4 regions of the Sodalis sp. RH15 genome follow, and region 4 is predicted to be linked to each of the others. Evidence: predicted binding sites of a transcription regulator. Region 4 holds the regulator's gene; each other region holds the start of a gene.
The links. Region 4 encodes CRP, which controls carbon source genes, mostly activating them, when cyclic AMP is high. Its sites were predicted from a motif close to ATGTGANNNNNNTCACAT; they were not measured.
Positions count from the first base shown of each region.

Region 1: aaeR (HTH-type transcriptional activator AaeR) is a predicted target of CRP. The motif match lies at 2,059-2,076, and genes of this name have one in related genera.
Region 2: gntK (gluconokinase) is a predicted target of CRP. The motif match lies at 1,692-1,709, and genes of this name have one in related genera.
Region 3: deoC (deoxyribose-phosphate aldolase) is a predicted target of CRP. The motif match lies at 1,432-1,449, and genes of this name have one in related genera.

Region 1 covers NZ_CP178738.1:916,463-919,675, forward strand. Annotated here, with positions in the region: gene tldD (metalloprotease TldD) at 1-941, shown strand, start outside; gene aaeR (HTH-type transcriptional activator AaeR) at 1,115-2,041, opposite strand; gene aaeX (p-hydroxybenzoic acid efflux pump operon protein AaeX) at 2,505-2,708, shown strand; gene aaeA (p-hydroxybenzoic acid efflux pump subunit AaeA) at 2,716-3,213, shown strand, end outside.
Region 2 covers NZ_CP178738.1:5,903,225-5,906,437, reverse strand. Annotated here, with positions in the region: gene edd (phosphogluconate dehydratase) at 1-708, opposite strand, end outside; gene gntK (gluconokinase) at 1,067-1,591, opposite strand; gene metH (methionine synthase) at 1,949-3,213, shown strand, end outside.
Region 3 covers NZ_CP178738.1:6,175,024-6,178,236, forward strand. Annotated here, with positions in the region: gene fucP (L-fucose:H+ symporter permease) at 1-359, opposite strand, end outside; gene rbsK (ribokinase) at 364-1,290, opposite strand; gene deoC (deoxyribose-phosphate aldolase) at 1,478-2,155, shown strand; gene deoR (DNA-binding transcriptional repressor DeoR) at 2,201-2,974, shown strand; gene typA (translational GTPase TypA) at 3,193-3,213, opposite strand, start outside.
Region 4 covers NZ_CP178738.1:813,230-816,442, reverse strand. Annotated here, with positions in the region: gene ACL2XO_RS03705 (phosphoribulokinase) at 1-359, shown strand, start outside; gene ACL2XO_RS03700 (OsmC family protein) at 406-813, opposite strand; gene crp (cAMP-activated global transcriptional regulator CRP) at 1,128-1,760, shown strand; gene ACL2XO_RS03690 (YccS/YhfK family putative transporter) at 1,812-3,213, shown strand, end outside.

The DNA.
Region 1 (3,213 bases), 100 kb from region 4:
CCGCCAGCGACGGCACCCTGGCGGCGGATGTGCGCCCCCTGGTGCGGTTGTCCATCAGCGTACAGGTGGAGCAGGATGGTAAACGCGAGCGCGGATCCAGCGGCGGCGGCGGCCGTTTCGGTTATGACTTTTTCCTGGCGGACGACGGCGGCGATGTGCGTGCGGACAATTGGGCGCGGGAAGCGGTGCGCGTCGCGCTGGTGAATCTGTCCGCCGTCTCGGCGCCCGCCGGCGCCATGCCGGTGGTGCTGGGCGCGGGCTGGCCCGGCGTATTGCTCCACGAAGCGGTGGGTCACGGCCTGGAAGGGGATTTTAACCGTCGCGGCAGTTCGGTATTCAGCGGCCAAATGGGCAAGCTGGTGGCTTCTCCGCTGTGCACCGTGGTGGATGACGGCACGCTGGCCGGTTTGCGCGGTTCGTTGGCCATCGACGACGAAGGGGTGCCGGGCCAGTATAATATGCTGATTGAAAACGGAATTCTTAAAGGCTATATGCAGGATAAATTGAACGCGCGGCTGATGGGCGTTCCTCCTACCGGTAACGGCCGGCGCGAGTCCTATGCCCATTTGCCGATGCCCCGTATGACCAATACCTATATGCTGGCCGGCCAGTCAACGCCCGAGGATATTATCGCCAGCGTTGAATATGGGCTGTATGCGCCGAATTTCGGCGGCGGCCAGGTGGATATCACCTCGGGCAAATTTGTTTTTTCCACGTCGGAAGCCTATCTGATCGAAAAGGGTAAGGTCACCAGCGCGGTGAAAGGGGCGACGCTTATCGGTTCCGGCATCGAGGCGATGCGGCAGATTTCCATGGTGGGCAACGATTTGGCGTTGGATAAAGGGGTCGGCGTGTGCGGTAAGGAAGGACAGAGCGTGCCGGTGGGCGTTGGCCAGCCGACGCTGAAGCTGGATAAGCTTACCGTGGGCGGCACCGCTTGAGGTTTGGCCCGGTGCGGCGGGCCGGGGCTGCTTTGTGTGCTCCGGCGGCCATCGGCACGGTATACCTTTAACCGGCTCGTTGCACGATCGGCGATCGCGGGCCTACCGAGCCATGGGGCGCTCTCCCTTTAACACGTTCATTTCAAGCTCGGTGGCGGCGGGCCTCTCCCTATTTAAGTATTACTATCTTGACGGAATGCCTGATAGACCGTGGCGACGTTTTTAAAGTAGTCCTGCAGATAGTTAATGCACACCTGCACCTTCAGCGGCAGTGTGTCCTTTTGGGTATAAACCGCATATACCGGGCGCGGATCGGAAAGATAGTGGTTGAACAGGATCTCGACGTCGCCGCGCTTGATTTCATCCAGCACCCACATGATAGGCACATAGGCAATGCCGGCGCCGGCGGTGAGCCAGCGGACCAGGGTCTGGGAATCGTTGGTGGCGAAACGGCCCTGGGGCGCCAGATGGAGGGTAATGCCTTCCGGCGCGATGAGCTCAAATTCACTGTCCGGCCGGACGTCGTACTCCAGCCAGGAAAAATTCGCCATATCACCGGGCTTCTCCGGAGCGCCATGGGCGGCAAGATAGCTCTTGGCGGCGCATACCACCATCGGCATGGCGCCGAGCCGTTTTGAAAACAGGCCGGAATCTTGCAACGCCCCGACCCGAATCACCAGGTCGAGCCCGTAGGCAATAATATCCGGCGCCGGGATGCCGGTCACCAGATTAACCGACAAGCCGGGATACTCTTTGAGCATCTCGGCGGTCATGGTGGCGAGAACGTTATGCGCCATGGTGGATGAACTGCCGATGCGCAGCGTGCCGATGGGGGTGTTATTAAAGGCGTAAAGCTGCTCATGCACTTCGTTAAACTCAATCAGCATGCGGCGGCATCCCTGGTAATAAATTTTGCCGGCCTCCGTCAGGCCGATGCTGCGGGTGCTGCGATTCATCAATTTGACCTGCAGCTCGCTTTCCAGCTTGGCCACGATCTGGCTGACGGACGACACGCTCATTTGCAGCTGTCTGGCCGCGGCGGTGAAGGACCCGCCTTCCACCACTTTGGCAAACACCCGCATCCGATTAAGTCTTTCCATTATTTACTCTGAGTTAAAAGTGATTTAGATCACGTAAAGTTGAAAATCCTATACATCCGGGACTATTATATACCTATCGGTTCACCAGATCGCACAGCGGCATCCCTGCATATTCCTTACTTTTATTGCCTTTTAATAAACAGTTACATTTGGGATGCGATGCTGCCCATCTGTCTAACCCTATTATGTCTATCTAAAATATCCATCGGTATACCCGTCATACTTCAAGTTGCAGGTATGTTGGCTTCCTCGCCCACCCTCGTCACTTACTTAAGTAAGCTCCTGGGGATTCGCTGCGTCGCCGCCTTCCTGCAACTCGAATTATTTAGGGTATAAACTTCCCGCTTTTGACTAACCTTGTGTAGTACGGGTGAAAAATTCCTGTGGGCCGGGTTAATCCGCATGAGAGGTCAACATTGATCCGGTCTGCCGGAGAGGGTTGAAGGAAAGTTAAGGAAAAGTAATGAGTTTGCTCCCGGTTATGGTGATATTCGGCCTGTCGTTTCCGCCGGTATTTTTTGAATTGCTGGTGTCCATGGCGCTGTTTTTCCTGCTGCGCCTGTTACTACAGCCGACGGGTATCTATGATTTTGTCTGGCATCCCGCCCTGTTTAATACCGCCTTGTACTGCTGCACGTACTACTTGATTTCTTGTCTTTTCGTCTGAGGCCGCTGTGAAAACTGTTGTAACAAAAATAATCAGAGTCGCGATTACCCTGCTATTGGTCCTGATCGCCGCCATCGCTATTTTCCGAGCTTGGGTGTTTTATACCGAATCCCCCTGGACCAGAGACGCTAAATTCACCGCCGATGTGGTAGCCATTGCACCGGATGTCAGCGGCCTGCTCACCGACGTTCGGGTGAGCGACAATCAGCTGGTGCAGCAAGGACAAGTGTTGTTTGTGGTGGATCAGCCGCGCTATCAGCAGGCATTGGATGAGGCGCAGGCCGATGTGGATTATTATCAGGCGCTGGCGAATGAAAAACGCCGCGAGGCGGGACGGCGGGTACGGTTGGGCACCAACGCCATGTCGCAGGAATTGATCGATCAGGCCAATAACGATTTCATCACCGTAAGCCATCAGCTCGCCAAGGCGGTGGCGGCCCGCGATCTGGCGAAAATCGATTTGGATCGCACCATTATCCGCGCACCGGCGGAAGGGTGGGTAACC
Region 2 (3,213 bases), 1.1 Mb from region 4:
CATTTCCATGACCATCTGGTTAGAGTTGGCGGTACCGTAGAACGTACAGGTGCCGGCGCTGTGATAAGACTCGGCTTCTGCTTCCAGCATGGCGGCCCGGTCAAGCTTCCCTTCCGCATAGAGCTGCCGGACCCGGACTTTTTCCTTATTCGGTAAACCGCTGGCCATGGGGCCGGCCGGTACAAACACCGCCGGCAGATGGCCGAAAGATAACGCCGCCATCACCAGGCCCGGGACTATCTTGTCGCAGATACCGAGATAAAGCGCCCCGTCGAACATATTGTGGGATAAGCCGATGGCCGCCGACATGGCGATGATTTCGCGGCTCATGAGCGAGAGTTCCATCCCGTCCTGGCCCTGGGTAACGCCGTCGCACATGGCCGGAACCCCGGCCGCCACCTGGCCTACCGCGCCGGCGCTATGCAAAGCGGCTTTCAACCGTTCCGGATAATGTTCATAGGGTTGATGGGCGGACAGCATGTCGTTATAGGCGGTGATAATGGCGATGTCATTATGGGTCAGGCTTTTCAGCGCGGCTTTATCGTCGGGCTGGCAGGCGGCAAAACCATGGGCCAGATTGCCGCAGGCCAACTGGGCGCGGTGGACCGTTTTGGTGCGCGCATCGTCGATGCGCGCCAGGTAAGCGGCGCGGGTGGCAGTTGAACGGTCGATGATACGTTGCGTTACACGGGCTACGGTAGGATTCATACATGCCTCACTTAAGATTGAACGGTTCAGGGCCGCCCTCGCGGGCAGCGCTGAACAACAGAATTTGTGGTCCGACGGCACATCAGGATGCTTTACGCTTTTATTATTAAAATCGGTCGTTGGCGGAACCGTCTGATGGCGCTGTTATCGGTCGGCCCCCAGTAAGGCCGGGTCTTTTGTCGCTTTTAACCGAGGTGCAAATTGGCATACCTCGATGTTGAATCGTTTCAGCTACGCAGAACTTAAAAAGCCGGATGCCAAAAGTCGGGCTCATCCGGCCTGTGTGAATGTAAATCCTTTACATCCTTTGAAGAAACCGCGGTTCCGGCAACGTCGGTCGCCGGCTTCAGCCGGCGTTTTACTGATTAAACTGCCGGATATAATTCAAGGTATCGTCAATCACTTTTTCCACCGGCTGGGCGATATTGACGACGAATACATCGGGTTCGTCCGCACCGGGTTCTTCCAGAGTATCGAATTGGGTCACCAGCATCTCGGATTTGAAAAAGTGGCCTTTACGGGCCTTCATGCGTTCTTCAATTACCTCGAAGCTGCCCTTGAGATAGATGAAGGAGAGATTGTCATTGCCCTGCCGCAGGCGATCGCGATACCGCTTTTTCAGCGACGAACAGACGATGATGGAGACCGCGTTGGTGCGCTGCATGGCGAAAGCGGCATCGTTAATCGCCGCCAGCCAGGGCGCGCGATCATCATCGTTTAACGCATGGCCCGCCGCCATTTTTTCAATGTTGGCGCGGGGATGGAGGAAATCGCCATCCAGAAACGCGGCCGAAAGCTCGCGGGCCAGGGCGCTGGCTACAACGGATTTGCCGCTGCCTGAAACGCCCATTAAAACGAAGATATGGTTGGATGTAGTTGTCATCGTAGGGCTCCGAGGCCTGCTAAAGTTCATTGATGTTACCGGTAACATTATGCGTGTTTTTTTATCGGTTTCTAGCGGCATCAACGACTTTTATTTTCTTCTGTGATCGACATCAAATTATAAGGGCATTATGAAACATAACTTTTACATTAAGTGGCGTTTTTTTAAACTGTCAGCCGATAACTGAAAAAGTCTCATGAGCCGCCATCTTCGCTCCCGCTTAACTTATGTTAGGATGTTCTGCCTGTTTTGGCTCAATTTTAGACGCTCTACCCTGGATAATTCGGGTTGCAGGAAAGCGACGCACCTGCAGCTTGAAGTATAACGGGTATATTTTTCTGCGGTGGATGGGTAATAGTGAATAATCGAACTGACGGACTTCGCCGGCAATTGGCCCAGCGCATCATGGTGCTGGACGGCGCCATGGGCACCATGATCCAGAGCTACCGGTTGGAGGAAGCGGACTACCGGGGCGAGCGCTTTGCCCAGTGGCCAAGCGATTTGAAGGGCAATAACGATTTGCTGGTGCTCAGCAAGCCCGAGGTGATTTCCGCGATTCACTACGCCTACCTTGAAGCGGGCGCCGACATTCTGGAAACCAATACCTTCAACTCCACCGCCATCGCCATGGCCGATTACCAGATGGAGTCGCTGGTTGGCGAGCTTAATTTCGAAGCCGCCCGGCTGGCACGCCAGTGCGCCGATGAATGGACGGCGCGCACTCCGGATAAACCGCGTTATGTTGCCGGCGTCCTGGGCCCCACCAACCGCACCGCCTCGATTTCCCCGGATGTAAATGATCCGGCGTTCCGCAATGTGACCTTTGATCAGTTAGTAAGTGCTTACAGAGAGTCGGTGCACGCATTGGTTGAGGGGGGCGCGGATTTGATTATGGTGGAAACCATTTTCGATACCCTCAACGCCAAGGCGGCTATATTCGCCATTGAAACCGAATTTGAAGCCATGGGCGTAGAGTTGCCGGTGATGATTTCCGGCACCATCACCGATGCCTCGGGACGGACGCTTTCCGGCCAGACCACGGAAGCCTTTTACAACTCCCTGCGGCACGTTAAACCGCTGTCGTTCGGTTTGAACTGCGCCCTTGGCCCGGATGAGCTGCGGCAGTATGTCGCCGAGCTGTCCAGGATTGCCGAGTGTTACATCAGCGCCCATCCCAATGCCGGATTGCCCAATGCCTTCGGCGAGTACGATCTCGGCCCCGATGTTATGGCCAGGCAAATCAAGGAGTGGGCCGGCGCCGGTTTTTTGAATATCGTCGGCGGCTGCTGCGGCACCACGCCGGAGCATATCGCCGCCATCGTCCGGGCCATTGAGGGCATACCGCCGCGCCAGCTGCCGGATCGGCCGGTGGCCTGCCGCCTGGCGGGGCTGGAACCCCTTAATATCGACAAAGACACCCTGTTTGTGAACGTGGGCGAACGAACTAATGTCACCGGCTCTGCGCGCTTCAAACGCCTGATAAAAGAAGAAAAGTATAATGAAGCCCTGGCGGTGGCCCTTCAGCAGGTGGAAAGCGGCGCCCAGGTTATCGATATCAACATGGATGAGGGCATGCTGGATTCCGAAGCCGCCATGGTGCGTTTTCTGAGCCTGATCGCCGG
Region 3 (3,213 bases), 840 kb from region 4:
ATGGCGAAAATCGCCGCCAGGAACATGGTGTAGGTGGCCATATGAGACGCAGGATAAAACAGCACGCAGCCGATGATATACAGCGACAGGCCCGTCATAATGGCCACTTTATAGCTGGTTTTGCGAATGACCATCGAGGCCGGAATGGCAATCAGAAAGTAGCCGCCGTAAAACGCGCTTTGCACCAGCGCGCTGGCGAAATCGCTTAAGGCGAACACCGTTTTGAATTGGGTAATCAAGATATCGTTCAAACTGGCCGCACAGCCCCATAAAGGAAACAGGCAAGACAGCAGGATAAACTGAAACAGCGGTGTTTTATTCAGATAGCCGTCAGGCATTTGTACCGTATTGTGGTGCATGATGTTATTCCTGATGTAAGGTGGCGAGGAAATCATGGAACTGGGCGGCGTCGGCATAGGAACGCTGGGTGCCTTTGCCCCGTACGCTGAATGCGGCATAGGCCGAGGCATATGTCATAGCCTGCTTCACGTCTTGGCTGCCGACATAGTAATGGGCAAAACACCCTATATAGGCATCGCCCGCGCCGCTGGTATCCACGGCCTGTACCGGCACCGCATCCACCCGGTGGACGCTGTCGCCGGTCAACCACACCGAGCCGCGGTGTCCCATGGTGATAATCAGGTTTTTCAGCCCCCGGGAGAGCAGAGAGCGGCCGGCGGCAAGGATATGCTCTTCGCTGTCCACCGCCATACCGGTCAGGATTTCCAGCTCCGTTTCATTAGGCATGAAAAAATCGCACTGGCAGGCATAAGCAATATCCAGCTCCCGGCTGGCCGGCGCCGGATTAAGAATCACCGGCACATGAAGCCGCCGGGCAACGTCGATGGCGTGATACACCGTCGCCAGCGGAATCTCCAACTGCAGGATAATCACCTTGCAGTCCTTGAGCTGCTCCGCCGCACGGTCAACATCCGCCGGCGTCAAATGGTTATTGGCCCCTTTAATGATCAAGATGCGATTATGTGAATCCCGATCAACAAAAATCGGCGCCACTCCGCTGGAAACCCCCGGCACCTTCTCAACATAGCGGGTATCTACGCCGTACCGGCGCAGGTTATTTACCGTATTGTCGGCGAACAGATCGTCGCCGACCTTACTCATCATCATCACGCCGGCGCCCAGTTTGGCTGCCGCCACCGCCTGATTAGCGCCTTTACCGCCGCAACCGATCTCAAAATCCGGGGCTTCAAGCGTCTCCCCGGTTTTCGGCATCTCGGTGATATAGGTAATCAGATCCACCATGTTGGAACCAATAACCGCTATATCCATAATCATTTGCCTCTCTAATGTTTTCATAGCATTCAATGTTACTACGCTAACATTATCAACCCATAAATGTTAATAATATGACACCTATCACATCTCATGAGAAAAATTAACGGACAAATGGCTATATAACGGTGTTAGATAATGTTATTATTTTCACATTAACATCATCCCTCACGAGGACGCACTCATGAACAAAACAGAAATCGACTTTCCCCGATATATCGATCACACCCTGCTGGCGATGGACGCCACCGAGGCGCAAATAGCCGCTTTATGCGAAGAAGCAAAGCAGTATGGCTTTTATGCCGTCTGCGTAAATTCCGGTTATGTGCCGTTCGCCGCCCGTGCGCTGCAGGGAACCGACGTTAAAGTGTGCTCGGTGGTGGGTTTCCCTCTGGGAGCCGGCCTGACCGCCGCCAAGGCTTTTGAAGCAAAAGCGGCCATCGAAGCCGGGGCCGGGGAGATCGATATGGTGATTAACGTCGGCTGGCTGAAAAGCGGGAAAATCGACGCGGTAACCGCCGATATACAGGCAGTGCACCAGGTTTGCGCCGCCACACCATTGAAGGTTATATTGGAAACCTGCCTGTTGAGCGAAGAGCAGATCGTGCAAGTTTGCCAGATTTGCCGCGAACTTAAGGTGGCCTTTGTGAAAACGTCCACGGGTTTTAGCACCGGCGGCGCCCGGGAACAGGACGTCAGGCTGATGCGGCAGACCGTTGGGGCGGACGTAGGCGTCAAGGCATCCGGCGCCGTTCGCGATCGTCAGACCGCGCAAACCATGATACTGGCCGGCGCCACCCGTATCGGCACCAGTTCCGGGGTAAGTATTGTGACGGGCGCAGCAGCCACCGGCAAATATTGACTGTTCACACCGGCGAACATTGGAACAATTGACGCAGGGTACACTATGGAAACGCGGCGCGAAGAAAGGATTAACAGGCTGATACAGGCTTTAAAGCGGGAAGACAAAATCCATCTGAAGGATGCCGCCGTCCTGCTGGGCGTATCAGAAATGACCATCCGCCGCGATCTCAGCGCCGAGCCGGCGCAGGTGGTTCTGCTGGGGGGATATGTCGTCAACGATCCGAAAAACAGCTCAGTCACCCACTACTTTGTGTCGGATCAAAAAGCCAAGCACGTTAAAGAAAAAAGCATTACCGGCCGTATGGCGGCCCAAATGATTGAAAAAGACGACACGGTTTTTTTTGATTGCGGAACCACCACGCCATTCATTATCGACGCCATCAACCAAGACCTGGCATTCACCGGCATTTGCTACTCGCTGAATACGTTCCTGGCATTGCAGGATCTGCCCAACTGCAAAGTCATACTGTGCGGCGGTGAATTCCATCCGGCCAACTGCATATTCACTCCACTGACCCAATATTCCATTCTGGATAACATCTGTCCCGACAAGGCGTTTATTTCCGCCGCCGGGATAGATATTCACTACGGTGCGACCTGCTTCAATTTTGATGAGCTCACCATGAAGCACCGCGCTTTATCCCTGTCGCAGCAAGGAATTCTGGTGGCCGATCACAGCAAGTTCGACAATATCAAACCCGCCTGCATCGGCACCCTAACCCTCTTCGACACCCTTATCACCGATCAGTCCCCCCCGCGCAAATTCCACGACTACTGCCAGCAGCATAATATCGCCTTGATCTATCAGCCAGACTGACGAACCCGCCAACTCCGAAGCTGTACCGAGCGTGTTAAGGGAGACCGTGACAATGGGGTCGTAGCGGCCATCTGGTGGCCGCCGAGCACCCCATGGCGCGGTAAGCCCGCCAACTCCGAAGCTGTACCGAGCGTGTTAAAGGGAGACCGCGCCGATTTTCGGCAAAAAAATACCGGTCCATCTGCATGGACCGGCATCTTGTCTTCTCGTGCCTAAGATCAGACTTCTTTGCTGGAACG
Region 4 (3,213 bases):
AACGCGGACACTCCCGGGAAGCGGTGATGGATTCCGTGGTGCGATCGATGGAAGACTATATCAACTACATCACACCGCAATTTTCCCGTACCCATATCAATTTTCAACGGGTTCCCACGGTGGACACGTCCAACCCCTTTGCCGCCAAGGCCATCCCTTCGCTGGACGAAAGCTTTGTGGTAATTCACTTTCGCGGCCTGGATCATATCGACTTTCCCTATCTGCTGGCGATGCTGCAGGGGTCGTTTATTTCCAATATCAATACGCTGGTGGTACCGGGAGGGAAAATGGGGCTGGCGATGGAACTGATCATGGGACCATTGGTAAAGCAGCTACTGGAAGGCAAACGCATTGAATAAACCGGGCGCGGCCGGAGCGTCGCGCCCGCGGTAACGCATCCGTCATTCAGGACGGCAAACGCACTTCAAAACTATGGGTAACGTTCACGGATTTGCCGAGCATCAAAGACACCGAGCAATACTTTTCCGCTGACAGCTCCACCGCCCTTTCGACGATTTTGTCGGTGAGCCCCGTGCCGGAAACTATGAAGTGTAAATTAATATGGGTAAATAACCTCGGCGCTTCGTCGCGGCGTTCAGAGGTCAGCTTGACTTCGCAATCACGCACATCCTGACGCCCTTTTTGCAGAATCGATACCACGTCGATGGCGCTGCACCCCCCAGCCGCCATAAGTACCATTTCCATTGGGCTGGGCGCTTTTTCCCCTGCGTTGCCATCCATCAAAATCTGGTGGCCGGAGGCGGATTCACCTATAAAAGACAGACCTTCGACCCATTTTACTCGTGCTTGCATTATGATGACTCCAGATAAAAAGTTTTTCCTGCACCCTACATTTTTATTGGAAAGGTGGCAATGTTACCTAACATACTTCATGCTGATGCAAGACAACAGAAGACACTGCTTCAAACCTATGCTAAAAACAAGGCTGGATCGACCTCATGATAATGAAAGGGCAAGAGAGCGATCGGAACATCACTAAAACCAGACCCTAATAAGTTCCCTAACGTCGCTCCGTTTACAACGGAGATGGATCGATAAAACAGCGCCGTAATAGGGAATACGATGTCCTGAACAAGGACAGCGATGACAAAAGAGGATAACAGCGAATGGTTCTCGGCAAACCGCAAACAGACCCGACTCTCGAATGGTTCCTGTCTCATTGCCATATTCACAAGTATCCATCGAAGAGTACGCTAATACATCAAGGCGAAAAAGCTGAAACACTTTACTACATCGTCAAAGGCGCCGTCGCGGTGCTGATAAAAGATGAAGAAGGTAAAGAGATGATCTTGTCCTACCTTAACCAGGGGGATTTTATCGGGGAATTGGGCTTATTCGAAGAAGGCCAGGAGCGCAGCGCCTGGGTTCGTGCGAAAACCGCTTGTGAAGTGGCTGAAATTTCTTATAAAAAATTCCGGCAACTGATTCAGGTGAATCCGGATATCCTGATGCGTCTGTCGGCGCAGATGGCCAGCCGCTTGCAGGTCACCTCGGAAAAAGTCGGTAATCTGGCGTTTCTCGACGTCACGGGACGTATCGCGCAAACCTTGCTTAATCTGGCGAAACAACCCGACGCCATGACCCACCCCGACGGCATGCAAATCAAGATTACCCGCCAGGAAATCGGCCAGATTGTCGGCTGTTCCCGTGAAACGGTGGGCCGTATTCTGAAAATGCTGGAAGATCAAAATCTCATCTCCGCACACGGCAAGACCATTGTCGTTTACGGTACGCGTTAAACGTTAATCAAACAGGCGTGGTACTCTGTGCCACGCCTGCTTGTTGGCAGCATGTGGCGTCGACTGATCTATCACCCCGAAGTCAACTATGCCTTGCGGCAAACCATCGTGCTTTGCCTGCCGGTGGCGATAGGGCTATTGTTCGGCAGCCTGCAGAACGGCCTGCTGTTCTCCCTGGTGCCCGCCTGTTGCAACATCGCCGGCCTGGATACCCTGCATAAACGCTTTTTTAAACGCCTGGCCATCGGCGGTACGCTGTTCGCCGTCAGCAGCGTACTGATCCAGTGGCTGCTCTTTGTACACGTACCCTTGCCCTTTATCATGGTGGGCCTGGCGCTGGTGCTGGGCGTCACCGGTGAAATCAGTCCGTTGCACGGGCGGTTATTACCCGCCTCCCTTATCGCCGCCATTTTTACCCTCGGCCTGACCGGCAACGCCCCGGTGTGGATCCCGCCGCTGCTGTATATCGCCGGTACCGCCTGGTACGGGCTGTTTACCGGCCTGTGGTTCCGATGGCTTAAAGAGCAGCCGATGCGGGAAACCCTCAGCCTGCTCTATAGAGAGCTCGCGGATTATATCGAGGCGAAATACAGCCTGCTGACCCAGCATACCGACCCGGAAACCGCCCTGCCGCCGCTGTTTGCCCGGCAGCAGCGGGTGATTGATCTGATTGCGCAAATTTACCAGCAGCTGCATATGCTGTCGGCCAACCATCAGCTTCAGTACAAACGTCTGCTGCGGACATTTCAGGTGGCTCTGGACCTGCAAGAGCATATCGCCGTCAGTTTGCATCAGCCGGACGAAGTGCAGAAGCTGGTGGAGCAGAGTCACGCTGAAGCGGTGATCCGCTATAATGCCCAATTGATTGCCGCCCGGCTGCGGGTGGTAGCGGACGATATTCTTTATCATCGGTTATCGGGCCGTTTCACCATGGCGGAAGCCCTGTCGGCGGTGGAAAAAATTGCCCAGCGAAATCCGGATAATCCGGTGGGGCAATTTTGTTTTTATCACTTCAGCCGCATCGCCCGGCTGCTCAGGACGCAACGTCCGCTCTACCGGCGGGATATCATGGCGGATAACCAGCAACGGCTCTCTTTCTGGCAGGCGCTGCGCAGCTACTGTTCGCTCAAATCCATGGCGCTGCGCAACGCCGCCCGGCTGGGCATTATGCTGGCCATCGGCAGCAGCCTGGGACTGGTGTTCAACCTGCCTAAACCCTACTGGATTCTGATGACGGTGATGTTTGTCAGCCAGAACGGCTATAACGCCACCCGGGTACGTATCCAGCATCGGGCGCTGGGAACCTTGGCCGGCCTGGTTATCGCCGCCGCGACCCTGCAGCTCCATCTGGGGGACGGCACGGTTTTATTGTTTATGCTGGTGGTGACCCTGGCGGCTTACCTGGTTTTGCGGAAAAATTACGGCCTGGCGATGACCGGCTTCACCGTAACCG